Regions from separate parts of the Rahnella sp. PD12R genome, predicted to be linked through region 1. Evidence: riboswitches for the same ligand, from Rfam matches in the RefSeq annotation. Region 1 holds a riboswitch; each other region holds the start of a gene.
What was found. Region 1 has a riboswitch for thiamine pyrophosphate ahead of thiB (thiamine ABC transporter substrate binding subunit). Riboswitches for the same ligand answer to the same signal wherever they lie in the genome.
Positions count from the first base shown of each region.

Region 2: linked by a shared signal. The riboswitch ahead of thiC (phosphomethylpyrimidine synthase ThiC) and the one ahead of thiB (thiamine ABC transporter substrate binding subunit) in region 1 are both predicted to bind thiamine pyrophosphate.
Region 3: linked by a shared signal. The riboswitch ahead of thiM (hydroxyethylthiazole kinase) and the one ahead of thiB (thiamine ABC transporter substrate binding subunit) in region 1 are both predicted to bind thiamine pyrophosphate.

Region 1 covers NZ_JAHTMS010000006.1:313,247-317,441, reverse strand. The annotation lists gene sgrR (HTH-type transcriptional regulator SgrR) at 1-1,526, shown strand, start outside; TPP riboswitch at 1,567-1,821, shown strand; gene thiB (thiamine ABC transporter substrate binding subunit) at 1,865-2,848, shown strand; gene thiP (thiamine/thiamine pyrophosphate ABC transporter permease ThiP) at 2,824-4,195, shown strand, end outside.
Region 2 covers NZ_JAHTMS010000020.1:6,726-10,920, forward strand. The annotation lists gene hemE (uroporphyrinogen decarboxylase) at 1-302, opposite strand, end outside; gene nudC (NAD(+) diphosphatase) at 374-1,159, opposite strand; gene rsd (sigma D regulator) at 1,258-1,767, shown strand; TPP riboswitch at 1,848-1,974, shown strand; gene thiC (phosphomethylpyrimidine synthase ThiC) at 2,120-4,084, shown strand; gene thiE (thiamine phosphate synthase) at 4,081-4,195, shown strand, end outside.
Region 3 covers NZ_JAHTMS010000001.1:789,589-793,783, reverse strand. The annotation lists gene KWG64_RS03635 (GNAT family N-acetyltransferase) at 1-18, opposite strand, end outside; gene KWG64_RS03630 (transcriptional regulator) at 204-911, shown strand; gene KWG64_RS03625 (PhzF family phenazine biosynthesis protein) at 938-1,729, shown strand; gene KWG64_RS03620 (RidA family protein) at 1,920-2,267, shown strand; TPP riboswitch at 2,321-2,422, shown strand; gene thiM (hydroxyethylthiazole kinase) at 2,457-3,266, shown strand; gene thiD (bifunctional hydroxymethylpyrimidine kinase/phosphomethylpyrimidine kinase) at 3,263-4,063, shown strand; gene KWG64_RS03605 (hypothetical protein) at 4,070-4,195, opposite strand, start outside.

The DNA of each region.
Region 1 (4,195 bases):
CCATGCAGGATCAGGGCTGGCTCAGCTGGGATGCCGAAGCCGGTCGCGGTAAGCGGTCAAAGCTGACTTTTTTGTACACCGGCCTGGCGCTCCAGCAACAACGCGCCGAAGAACTGCTTGAACAGGACCGGATCGATCAGCTGGTACAGCTGGTTGGCGATAAAAGCATGGTGCGCCAGATGCTGTTATCCCAGCTGGGGCGCAGCTTCCGTCAGGGTAAACATATTCTGCGCGTGCTGTACTATCGCCCGCTGTTTAACCTGCTGCCTGGTACTATGTTACGCCGCTCGGAAACGCACATCGCGCGACAGATTTTCAGCGGACTGACGCGCATAAATGAGGAAAAAGGGGAAGTAGAAGGCGATCTGGCCCATCACTGGCAAGAAATATCTCCGCTGCACTGGCGGTTTTATCTGCGTCCGGCCATTCATTTTCATCATGGTCGTGAGCTGGAAATGGCCGATATTATTACCACCTTCGCGCGTCTCAAATCACACCGCTTATTCGGCAATATCGTCTCAGTGATCTCGCCGACGCCAAACGTCATCGACATCCATCTGAACGCGCCCGACCACTGGCTACCGTGGCTGTTCGGGAATATCCACGCAACAATCCTGCCGCAGGAATGGGAGTCATTGCCCGATTTTGCCCGCCATCCGGTGGGAACCGGGCCGTATGCCGTGGTACGAAATCAGAAAACGCAGCTGCGGATCCGTGCGTTTGACGAATATTTTGGATTCCGGGCGCTGATCGATGAGGTCAATATCTGGGTTTTACCTGAACTCAGCGAGGAACTGGTGCATTCCGGCGTCCAGCTTCAGGCTGACGAATCCGGCAAGAGTGAGCTTGAAAGCCGCCTTGAGGAAGGTTGTTATTTTCTGCTTTTCGACCAGCGTTCGCCGGTCGGCCAAAACGCACAAACGCGCCAGTGGCTGTGCGATTTGTTCAATCCGATTGCGCTGCTCAACGCCGCCGAGCCGGTTTACCAGCGTTACTGGTCACCGGCGTACGGCCTGTTGCCGCGCTGGCATCATAAAGCGCTGCTGCCTCGCCCGCCCAAACCTGACGGTCTCACGCAGGTCACGCTGACGTTTTATAACGAACATTCGGAACATCACGCCATCTGCAATGCACTGCGCCCGCTGCTGGCGGCAGAAGGCATTGAGCTGGTGATTCAGATTGTCGATTATGCGGTGTGGTATCGCGGCGGCGTTAAAACCGATCTGTGGCTGGGCAGTGCCAACTTCACGTTGCCGTTGGAGTTTTCGCTGTTTGCCTCGTTCTACGAACTGCCGCTGCTGGCGTATTGCTTCCCGCAAACAATGGATGAAGACGCCGCGTTATGGCACGCCGGAAAGCTCTCGATTGCCGACTGGAGTCAGAAGCAGATCGCCAGCCATCATATTCATCCGCTGTTCCATCACTGGCTGGTTTTGCAAGGCCAGCGCAGTATGCGCGGCGTGCGGATGAACACCCTCGGCTGGTTCGACTTCAAATCTGCCTGGTTCGCGCCGCCCGACAGCTAATCGGACTATCGCATTGCGCCGTTAATCTCTAGAATGACATCCGTTCTCAACGGGGTGCCCGAGTGACTTCTTTTGTAATAAAGAATGACCTCGATTTTTAAACGCCGCGAGCGCGTGTTCAGCGGGTGAAGTCCAGCGCACAGAAAGCGGAGCGTACACAAAGTACGTGAGCATTTCGGGCACTGCACGACGCCCGATCTACACACGCGCAGCACGTTTAAATATGGCTGAGACCTGATACCCGTCGAACCTGATCCGGTTAACCCCGGCGGAGGGATTTGAGACTGTGCAATGCTCACTCAAAATCCTTTGCCCCTTTTCTTTTTTGGAGCGCAAAGTTGAAAAAATTATTGTCCTGCCTGCTGTTACTTTCTGCACCTGCCTTTGCTGCAAAACCCGTTCTGACGGTTTATACCTACGATTCCTTCTCTGCCGACTGGGGCCCCGGCCCGGCGATCAAAAAAGCCTTTGAGGCACAGTGCGGCTGCGAACTGAAATATGTCGCGCTGGAAGATGGCGTATCTTTGCTGAACCGTCTGCGGATGGAAGGCAAAAACACGAAAGCGGACGTGGTGCTCGGTCTGGATAACAACCTGTTGCAGGCGGCTGAGCAAACCGGCCTGTTTGCCAAAGCACCGGAAACCGATGCTAAACTGACGGTGCCGGGTGGCTGGAATAACACGACGTTTGTGCCTTACGACTACGGTTATTTCGCGTTCGTGTATGACAAAAACAAACTGAAAAACCCGCCAAAAAGCCTTGATGAGCTGATCAACAGCGACCAGAAATGGAAAGTGATTTACGAAGATCCGCGCACCAGCACGCCGGGTCTCGGCCTGATGCTGTGGATGCAAAAAGTCTATGGCGACAAAGCGCCTGAAGCGTGGCAAAAACTGGCGGCGAAAACCGTGACCGTCACCAAAGGCTGGAGCGAGGCTTACGGCCTGTTCCTCAAAGGCGAAAGCGATCTGGTGCTGAGCTACACCACTTCTCCGGCGTATCACATTGTCGAAGAGAAGAAAGACAATTATGCCGCCGCTGACTTCACCGAAGGTCATTACATGCAGGTGGAAGTCGCGGGCCAACTGGCCAGCAGCAAACAGCCAAAACTGGCTGAACAGTTCATGAAATTCATCACTACTGAAGATTTCCAGAAAGTCATTCCGACCGGCAACTGGATGTATCCGGTGATCAGCACGCCACTGCCTGATGCCTTTAAACAGCTGACCGTACCGGCAAAATCCCTGCAATACAGCGCACAGGATGTGGCTTCTCACCGCAGCGAATGGATTCAGGCATGGCAGAACGCCGTCAGCCGTTGATCCCCCGCTGGCTCTGGCCGGGCGCGGTGGCGTCACTGGCGATGCTGCTGGTCGCCGCGCTGGCATTAGGCTCGCTGTGGCGTCATGCGCCACAAATGAGCGGTGCGTCCGCGTGGCAGGATCCGTATCTCTGGCACGTTATCCGCTTCACTTTCTGGCAGGCGCTGCTTTCGGCGCTCTGCTCGGTGCTGCCCGCCATTTTGCTGGCACGTGCCCTCTTCCGCCGCCGTTTTCCCGGCCGTCAGTTGTTATTACGATTGTGCGCGATGACGCTGGTATTGCCGGTTTTAGTCGCGGTGTTCGGCATTCTCAGCGTATACGGAAGACAGGGCTGGCTGTCGCAGATTTGCGGCTGGCTGGGCGTGGATTACCATTTTTCGCCGTACGGTTTACAGGGCATTTTGCTGGCGCACGTATTTTTCAATCTGCCGCTGGCAACCCGTCTTTTATTGCAGGCGCTGGAAAATATCGCAGTTGAGCAGCGTCAGCTGGCGGCTCAGTTGGGGATGAACGCGTGGCAGCAGTTTCGCTTTGTCGAATGGCCCGCGCTGCGTCGTCAGATTTTCCCGGCGGCGGCGCTGATTTTTATGCTCTGTTTCGCCAGCTTTGCGACCGTCCTTTCCCTTGGCGGCGGCCCGCAGGCGACCACCATTGAGCTGGCGATCTTTCAGGCGCTGAGTTACGACTACGATTTAGGCCGTGCCGCCACGCTGGCGCTGATCCAGCTGTTTTGCTGTCTGGCGCTGGTCTTGCTCAGTCAGAAACTGAGTCAGGCGCTGCCGGTCGGGCAAACGCAGGCTCAGCGCTGGCGCAATCCGGACGATTCCCCGCTGCGCCGCATTACCGACGGTCTGCTGATTGGTCTGGCTTTACTGCTGATCCTGCCGCCGCTGCTGGCCGTGGTTATCGATGGTATAAATCGCGCCGCCGTCAGCGTGCTGCAACAGCCCGCGCTGTGGCAGGCTTTATGGACGTCAGTCCGTATCGCGCTGGGCAGCGGATTATTGTGCGTGTTGATGACGATGATGTTGCTGTGGAGCAGCCGCGAGCTGCGTTTACGCCAGAAAAATGGCTGGGCGCAGGCAATGGATCTCAGCGGTATGCTGATCCTCGCGATGCCGGGCATCGTGCTGGCCACGGGCTTTTTCCTGCTGCTCGGTGACACCACCGGATTGCCGCAATCGCCGTGGCCGCTGGTCATTTTAACCAACGCACTGATGGCCGTGCCTTACGCTTTAAAAGTGCTGGATAACCCGATGCGCGACGTGGCCGAACGCTACAATCCGCTGTGCCTTTCGCTGGATATGCACGGCTGGCAGCGGTTGCGCCGCGTCGAACTCAGTGCGC
Region 2 (4,195 bases), on a different contig from region 1:
GAAGAAAAACGAGGGCCTTCACCGGCTTCGAAATACAGCCCCAGCCCCATGGCATCAGGAATGGTCAGGATGTCAGAGAACAGAATCGCGGCGTCCAGCGGGTAGCGACGCAGTGGCTGGAGTGTCACTTCGCAGGCCAGCTCCGCATTCTTGCAAAGCGACATAAAATCACCGGCTACAGCGCGGGTTTCTTTGTACTCTGGCAAATAACGGCCCGCCTGACGCATCATCCAGACCGGTGTGATATCCACAGGCTGGCGTAACAGGGCGCGCAGGTAGCGATCATTTTTCAACTCATTCATTCTGTCTTTTTCCTTCAATATTCGGGCCGCCCGAAAATAATCTGGCGGCATTCTAGCATGCAACACTCCTGCTACACGTCGTCTTCATCGCTTTCTGCGCGGCACAGCGCAACCGTATCTTCAATCAGCCGGCGGGCGATGGTCCCCGGCGGCGGCAACTGTGGCAGTTGATCAAAGCGATACCAACCTGCGTTGAGCAGCTCTTTCGGATCATGCACGATGTCACCGCTGTCATAGTCGGCCATAAACGCCATCATCAGCGAATTCGGGAACGGCCAGGGCTGTGAACTGACGTACCGGACGTTCTTCACGCGAATATTGCTCTCTTCCATCACTTCGCGTGCCACGGTTTCTTCGAGGGTTTCCCCGACTTCAACGAAACCGGCCAGTACTGTGTGGATGCCATTACGGTGACGAACATGCTGCGCCAGCAAAATCTCATCACCACGGCGGATGGCGACAATAATGCAGGGCGCAATTTGCGGGTAATAGCGTTCACGGCAATGCCCGCACAGCGCGGCCCATTCGGTTTTACTGACGTGCATCTCGTGACCACAGTAGCCGCAGAATTTGTGCGAACGGTAAAATTCCGACAACTGCACACCGCGCCCGACCAGCTGGAATAGCCCGCGATCCTGATCGAGCATCTGCCGCGCAGACACCATGTGGTTGTGCATCGCCTGACGTACCATCCACACCGGTTCGCCCTGCCATTCACCAATCTGACGCCCGATTTTGCCCGTCAGAGAAAATTGCGCAGCACTGCCATTCGGCAGTTCACCCTCGGGCAGCCACAGCTTGCCCTCATAGCTGATTACCCACCAGCCGGTATGTTCTTCTGTGATCTGTAATTCCATAATTGTTGTTGCATAACCTCGACGAGACTGACAATCTGGGGTTGATATTTACATATTAGTAACCTTTGGTTACTTTTTTCTCGCTCACGGAGTCAACCATGCTAAATCGTCTGGAAAGACTGACCCAACGCGTTGGTGGCAGTAATGAGTTAGTGGATCAATGGCTGCACGCGCGTAAAGAATTGCTGGTGTCTTACTGCACACTGGTCGGCCTGAAACCCAATAAAGAAAAACATACACCGCTGAATGAAAAAGCGTTGGACAACTTTTGCCATAACCTGGTGGATTACCTTTCTGCCGGTCATTTCCATCTTTATCAACGGGTCATCGATGAAGTGGAAGGTGCAGAGATAAAATTACAGGCTGCGAAAATATACCCTGCACTCGAGCTCAATACTGAAGCTATCATGGCTTTCCATGACAGTTACACCGAAAATGATATTGATGATGACAATGCTTTCGCATTTCATTATGCATTATCCGATGTGGGTGAAGCATTGGATGCGCGTTTTCAGCTTGAGGATCAACTGATCATTCTGGCCTTTGATCCGGAAAGTCGCAAAGAATTGCCTTCTGCAAACGAAGAGCATCTTGCCAGACCCGCGTAACGTGTTACTTCTGCACAACACGTTGCCACAATAAAAACCCTGCTCAGGGTTGTAGTTTTTAAAACGGCCTCCTATATTGAGGCTTCTTGTCGGAGTGCCTCGTGCAAAATTTCCTCGCGGAGATGATGCCAGGCTGAGACCGTTAATTCGGGATCCGCGGAACCTGATCGGGTTAGTACCCGCGAAGGGAACAAGAGTAATGTTATGCGTTTAGCGCGATTTGGCATCAGCCTGCAAACGGCCGCCAGCGTTCAACCGCCCATTTTTACTCCTGCCGTAAACCTCCAGACAAGCAATTTTCCATTACGTTCTGTCACGCTTTTTGCCGTGAAAACAACACAAGGAATTTGCTATGTCGAGTACCCAGAAACCCGTTACATCCGAAAAAAAGCCCGCTAACCGCCGTGAACAACGCGCACAGGCACAGTCATTTATCGACAGCTTGCAGGGCGAAGCCTTTCCCAATTCCCGACGTATCTATCTTCAGGGCGACAACGCCGGTATTCGTGTCCCTATGCGTGAAATCCAGCTCAGCCCGACGCTGGTCGGCGGCGGAAAAGACAACCCGCAGTTTGAAGAAAACGAAGCGATTCCGGTTTATGACACCGCCGGACCGTATGGCGATCCGTCTGCGACCATCGACGTGCATACCGGTCTTGAAAAATTGCGCGCCCGCTGGATAGCCGGACGCGCCGATACCGAAGAACTTCCGCAGGTCAGCTCCGGTTTTACTCAGCAGCGCCTGGCCGACGAAGGGCTGGATCATTTACGCTTCGAACATCTTCCGCGCCCGCGAAAAGCCATTGCCGGTAAAAATGTCACACAGCTGCATTATGCGCGACGGGGCATGATTACCCCTGAGATGGAATTCATTGCTATTCGCGAAAACATGGGGCGTGAGCGGATCCGCGGAGAAGTCCTGCGCCAGCAACATCCCGGTGAAAGCTTCGGGGCGCACCTGCCCGCGAATATCACCGCCGAATTTGTTCGCCAGGAAGTGGCCGCCGGTCGCGCTATTATCCCCGCCAACATCAATCACCCGGAATCCGAGCCGATGATCATTGGCCGCAATTTTCTGGTGAAGGTAAACGCCAATATCGGTAACTCAGCGGTGACGTCCTCTATCGAAGAAGAAGTTGAAAAGCTGGTGTGGTCAACGCGCTGGGGGGCGGATACCGTTATGGATCTCTCCACCGGCCGCTATATCCATGAAACCCGTGAATGGATCCTGCGTAACAGCCCGGTTCCGATTGGCACCGTTCCGATTTATCAGGCTCTGGAAAAAGTGAACGGCATTGCCGAAGACCTGAACTGGGAAATGTTCCGTGACACCCTGCTGGAGCAGGCGGAACAAGGTGTGGATTACTTCACCATTCACGCAGGCGTGTTGCTGCGTTACGTGCCGATGACCGCCAAACGCCTGACCGGTATTGTTTCGCGCGGTGGCTCAATCATGGCGAAATGGTGCCTGTCGCATCATCGCGAAAGCTTCCTGTATGAGAATTTCCGTGAGATTTGCGAAATCTGCGCCGCTTATGATGTCTCGCTTTCTCTCGGCGATGGCCTGCGCCCAGGCTCGATTCAGGATGCCAATGACGAAGCGCAGTTTGCAGAATTGCACACGCTGGGCGAACTGACGAAAATCGCCTGGGAATATGACGTGCAGGTGATGATCGAAGGGCCGGGGCATGTGCCGATGCAGATGATCCGCCGCAATATGACGGAAGAACTCGAGCATTGCCACGAAGCGCCGTTCTATACGCTCGGGCCGCTGACAACCGACATTGCGCCCGGTTATGACCACTTCACCTCCGGAATTGGCGCCGCGATGATTGGCTGGTTTGGCTGCGCGATGCTGTGCTACGTCACGCCAAAAGAGCACCTTGGCCTGCCGAATAAAGAAGACGTTAAACAGGGTTTGATTACCTACAAAATTGCGGCGCACGCAGCAGATTTAGCGAAAGGCCATCCGGGCGCACAAATCCGGGATAACGCCATGTCTAAAGCGCGGTTCGAATTCCGCTGGGAAGATCAGTTCAATCTCGCGCTCGACCCGGCTACCGCCCGCGCTTATCACGACGAAACCCTCCCGCAGGAATCCGGAAAAGTCGCACACTTCTGTTCAATGTGCGGGCCGAAATTCTGCTCCATGAAAATCACTCAGGAAGTTCGCGATTACGCCGCTGCGCTGGAAGCCAAAGCCCAGCCCATCGAACTCGTGGAATCCGGCATGGCGCAAATGTCTGCGGAATTCCGTTCGCGCGGCAGCGAGCTTTATCACCCTGCCAGCCATTCCACTCCGGAGATCAGTAAATGAATCAGCCCGTTAAAACTTTCCCGTCCGTTCCTTTTCATCTGGGGTTATATCCGGTGGTTGATTCTGTCGAATGGATTGCCCGTCTGCTGGATGCGGGCGTTAAAACGCTGC
Region 3 (4,195 bases), on a different contig from region 1:
GTTGAGTGCTGGTGGCAAAGAGTGAATTCCTTTGAAAAGATGAGGGCAGAGTACGTTCACTTCACTGAGCCATACTGCCAGCGAGTTTACGGGAGTTCAATTTGGTTTGTGGTGCGGGCGTAAATTAATCAACAAAAAATTGATATTTCAACATTCGGTTGATATTGTGTTCGTATCAAATGCAATGCCGGACTCCAGTACTCATGCCCAAAATTCCTCCAAAAGCCGCAGCCGAAAGAGCACTCGTTCTGAAAACGCTCTTCGCCTCCGTGGATGCTCTCGCGGCGGCCATCGGCAACAATACTGAAATCGTGGTTCATGACCTGACAAATCCGTCGTCTTCCGTGCTGAAAATCGCCAATGGTCACGTTTCCGGCCGGGCGGTGGGGGATTCCATGTTCAGCGGCCCGGACGGTGATTTAGGGTTCGCCGGTCTTCTCAACGCCCGGAATGCGGCTTCTCCATCCTCAGAACCGCTGGTTATTGCGGATTACACGACAGTGACCGCGAAGGGGACAAAACTGAAAAGCGCTACGACGGTTTACCGCGATGCGGCGGGCGTTGCATTTGCCAGCCTGTGTATCAACGTTGATCTCAGTGAGGTTGAAATTGCGCATGCGGCGCTCGGGCGTCTGCTCAGACAGTATTCTTCAGAAAATACGCCGCAAAATGCCCAAACCGATCTCGAGTCCATGATGGAAGAAATCATTGATTCTTCCCTGTCTCAGTCAGGGTGTGCGGGTAAGCCGATGAATAAAAAAGAGAAACTGGAAGCCGTCAGGGTTATGCAGGATCGCGGGATGTTTATCGTCAAAGGCGGCGTTGAAAAGGCGGCCAGCAAACTGGGCGTTACCCGTTACACCATCTACAACTATCTGGATGAAATTAAGAAATCCGGCGGCGATGAATAGTGGTCATTCACAGCGAGGAGTCTGAAATGGAATTATCAATTTATCAGGTCGATGCGTTTGCATCGCAAAGTTTTAGCGGAAACCCGGCGGCTGTTTGCCCGTTGCCTCACTGGCTGGATGACAGCGTTTTAAGCAATATTGCCCGTGAAAATAATCTTTCCGAAACGGCTTTCTTCGTCAAAAACGGCGACCATTATGAGCTGCGCTGGTTCACGCCGGGCACCGAAGTGGATTTATGCGGTCATGCCACGCTGGCGACGGCGTGGGTGATTAGCCAGGCGCTGGGCGATAAATCCGCATCACTGCGGTTTTCTACCCGCAGCGGAGATTTATGGGTGACCTGCCAGGGTGAGGTTTTCCACATGGATTTCCCGGTAAAATCTCCGGAGTCTTTCGCGTTGCCAGACGGACTCACTCAGGCGCTTGGGCTGAAAGCACCGATCACAGCGGTGCTTAAAACCGATGATATCGTCATTGTGATTGAAGATGCGGCCGCGCTGGAAGCCCTCGCGCCGGATTTCGCAGCACTCAATGCTTTTGATACCCGTGGCGTGGTGGTTACCGCACCGGGCGATGATTTTGATTTTGTCTCCCGCTGGTTCGGGCCTCGCGTGGCGGTGAATGAAGATCCGGTAACCGGTTCAGCCCACACCTCACTGGCACCGTACTGGTCGAAACGTCTGAATAAAGTGCAGATGACCGCCCGGCAGGGTGGCGCGCGTAAAGGCGAACTGCAATGTGAAATGAGCGGAAATGACCGGGTGATTATCAGCGGCAAAGCGGCGCTGTATATGCGCGGTACTATTTATCTTAATTAAAATCTATCGCTTAAGTACTCTCAATTAATTTATTTCAAATAGCTAAGTTGCTTATATGACAGAAAAAAACAAACCTGTGGATCCCCGTGATTCACGGATAGTTTATATCACGCTGGCGGTCGTCTTTATTTTCTACGGCATGTTGCTGATATCAAGCTTCTGATTTTACGTCTGAACCGAGGAATTCATTATGCTCACAGGAACCTTACCTTTTCCCAAAGTCCGTAAAAGCGGCGATCTTTATTTTGTTTCCGGCGAAGTACCGATTACTGCGGAAGGCACAACGCCCGCCGGAATTGAAGCGCAGACTCATCTGGTATTTTCGAAAATAGCCGGGTCTCTGAAAGAATATAACCTGACGCTCGATGATGCTGTTTCCGTGAATGTTTACCTGACCGATAAGAAAGATTTCAAAGCCTTTAACGAGGCATATGTAAAACATTTCAACGCGCCATATCCTGCCCGGACAACAGTTTGCGTGGAACTTCTGGTCGATGTTTTACTGGAAATTAACCTTATTGCGTCGGCGGTGAAATAACGCGCTGTACGAAAAATCCTGATTGACCTTCTCAGGCTCGCCACCAATAATGCTTCCTTGACTCGGGGTGCCGCTCCTGCAAAAGAACGGCTGAGATTTTACCCGTATTACCTGATCTGGATTATGCCAGCGTAGGGAAGTCAGGTATCTCTCCCGATACCGCCTTCTTTAGCGCCGGTGGGGAGAACTATGAATACCCGACCTTCCGTGTTTCCCGGCGCAACAGCCGCCGCTTCTTTACGACAACTTCGTGCCTCCGCGCCGCTGGTTCATTGTCTGACCAACGATGTGGTGCAATCCTTTACGGCTAATGTCCTGCTGGCGCTCGGTGCCTCACCGGCAATGGTGACTGACCCGGCCGAAGCCGCGCAGTTCAGCGCGGTGGCCGATGCCTTACTGATTAATGTCGGCACGCTGACCCGCCCTCATGCTGAGGCGATTCACGCAGCGATTCACGCGGCAAATCAGGCCGGAAAACCCTGGGTGCTGGATCCGGTTGCCGTCGGCGGCCTGAGCTGGCGCACGGAGTTTTGCCTCGAACTCATCAAACTTACACCCGCCGCCATCCGCGGAAACGCCTCTGAAATCCGTGCGCTCAGCGGCCTGAGTGCGTCCGGACGTGGCGTAGACAGCGGCGATGACTCGCTGTCTGCCTTACCGGCTGCACAGCAACTGGCGCTGGAAACCGGTGCGGTGGTGGCTGTCACCGGCGAAACTGATTACGTCACCGACGGCGAGCGCAGCTGGTCAGTTCCCGGTGGACATCTGATGATGACCCGCATCGTCGGCACCGGTTGTTCGTTATCTGCGGTTGTTGCGGCGTTTGCCGCATTGCCTGGCAAACGTCTGGATAACGTTGCCGCGGCATGTCGCGTCATGTCTTGTGCCGGTGAGCGCGCCTGCGCGGTGGTGAAAGGGCCGGGCAGCTTCACGCCGGAGTTTCTCGATAACCTGTATTTAATGCGCGAAGAGTGGCTGAACGGGGAAAACATCGGATGAAAAGAATCAATGCCCTGACCATCGCAGGTACTGACCCGAGCGGCGGCGCGGGGATCCAGGCAGACCTGAAAACCTTCTCGGCGCTTGGCGCGTATGGCACCAGCGTAATCACTGCGCTGGTGGCGCAAAACACCCGTGGCGTGCAGTCTGTTTACAACATTGAGCCGGATTTCGTGGCCGCGCAGCTCGATTCCGTACTCAGCGACGTGCGAATCGACAGCACTAAAATCGGCATGCTGGCGAACAGCCAGATTGTTGAAGTGGTCGCCGAAAGGCTCAGGCATTATCAGCCGCCTTTTGTGGTGCTTGATACCGTCATGCTGGCAAAAAGTGGCGATCCGCTGCTGTTGCCGGAGGCCGTTGATGCCGTGCGCCGTCTGCTTATTCCGCAGGTCTCAATTATTACCCCCAATCTGCCGGAAGCCGCTGCCTTACTGGAATGCCCGGTGGCGGTGAATGAGGCAGAAATGCGTGAACAGGGCGAAGCGCTACTGGCAATGGGATGTGAAGCGGTGCTGATGAAGGGCGGTCATCTGAGTGATGAAGAAAGCCCGGACTGGCTGTTTATGGCGGATTCACGCGAGCGTTTTACCGCGCCACGGGTGAATACCCGACATACGCACGGCACCGGCTGTACATTGTCGGCAGCACTGGCGGCGTTACGTCCGCGCCACACTCACTGGGCGGATACCGTGCGGGAAGCCAAAAACTATCTGCAACAGGCGCTGATGCAGGCCGGCTCACTGGAAGTCGGTCACGGTATCGGGCCCGTGCATCATTTTCACCGCTGGTGGTAAAACCGCTCAGGCGCGGCGCTGTGTTTCGCTCAGCGCCTCTTCTGCCTGGTGATACATCGTCAGCGCCTCCTGCAGATGCACGGCGTCAAACGGGTTCAGCGGGTAGAATTTTGCTTCTTTGCGCGGTCGCAG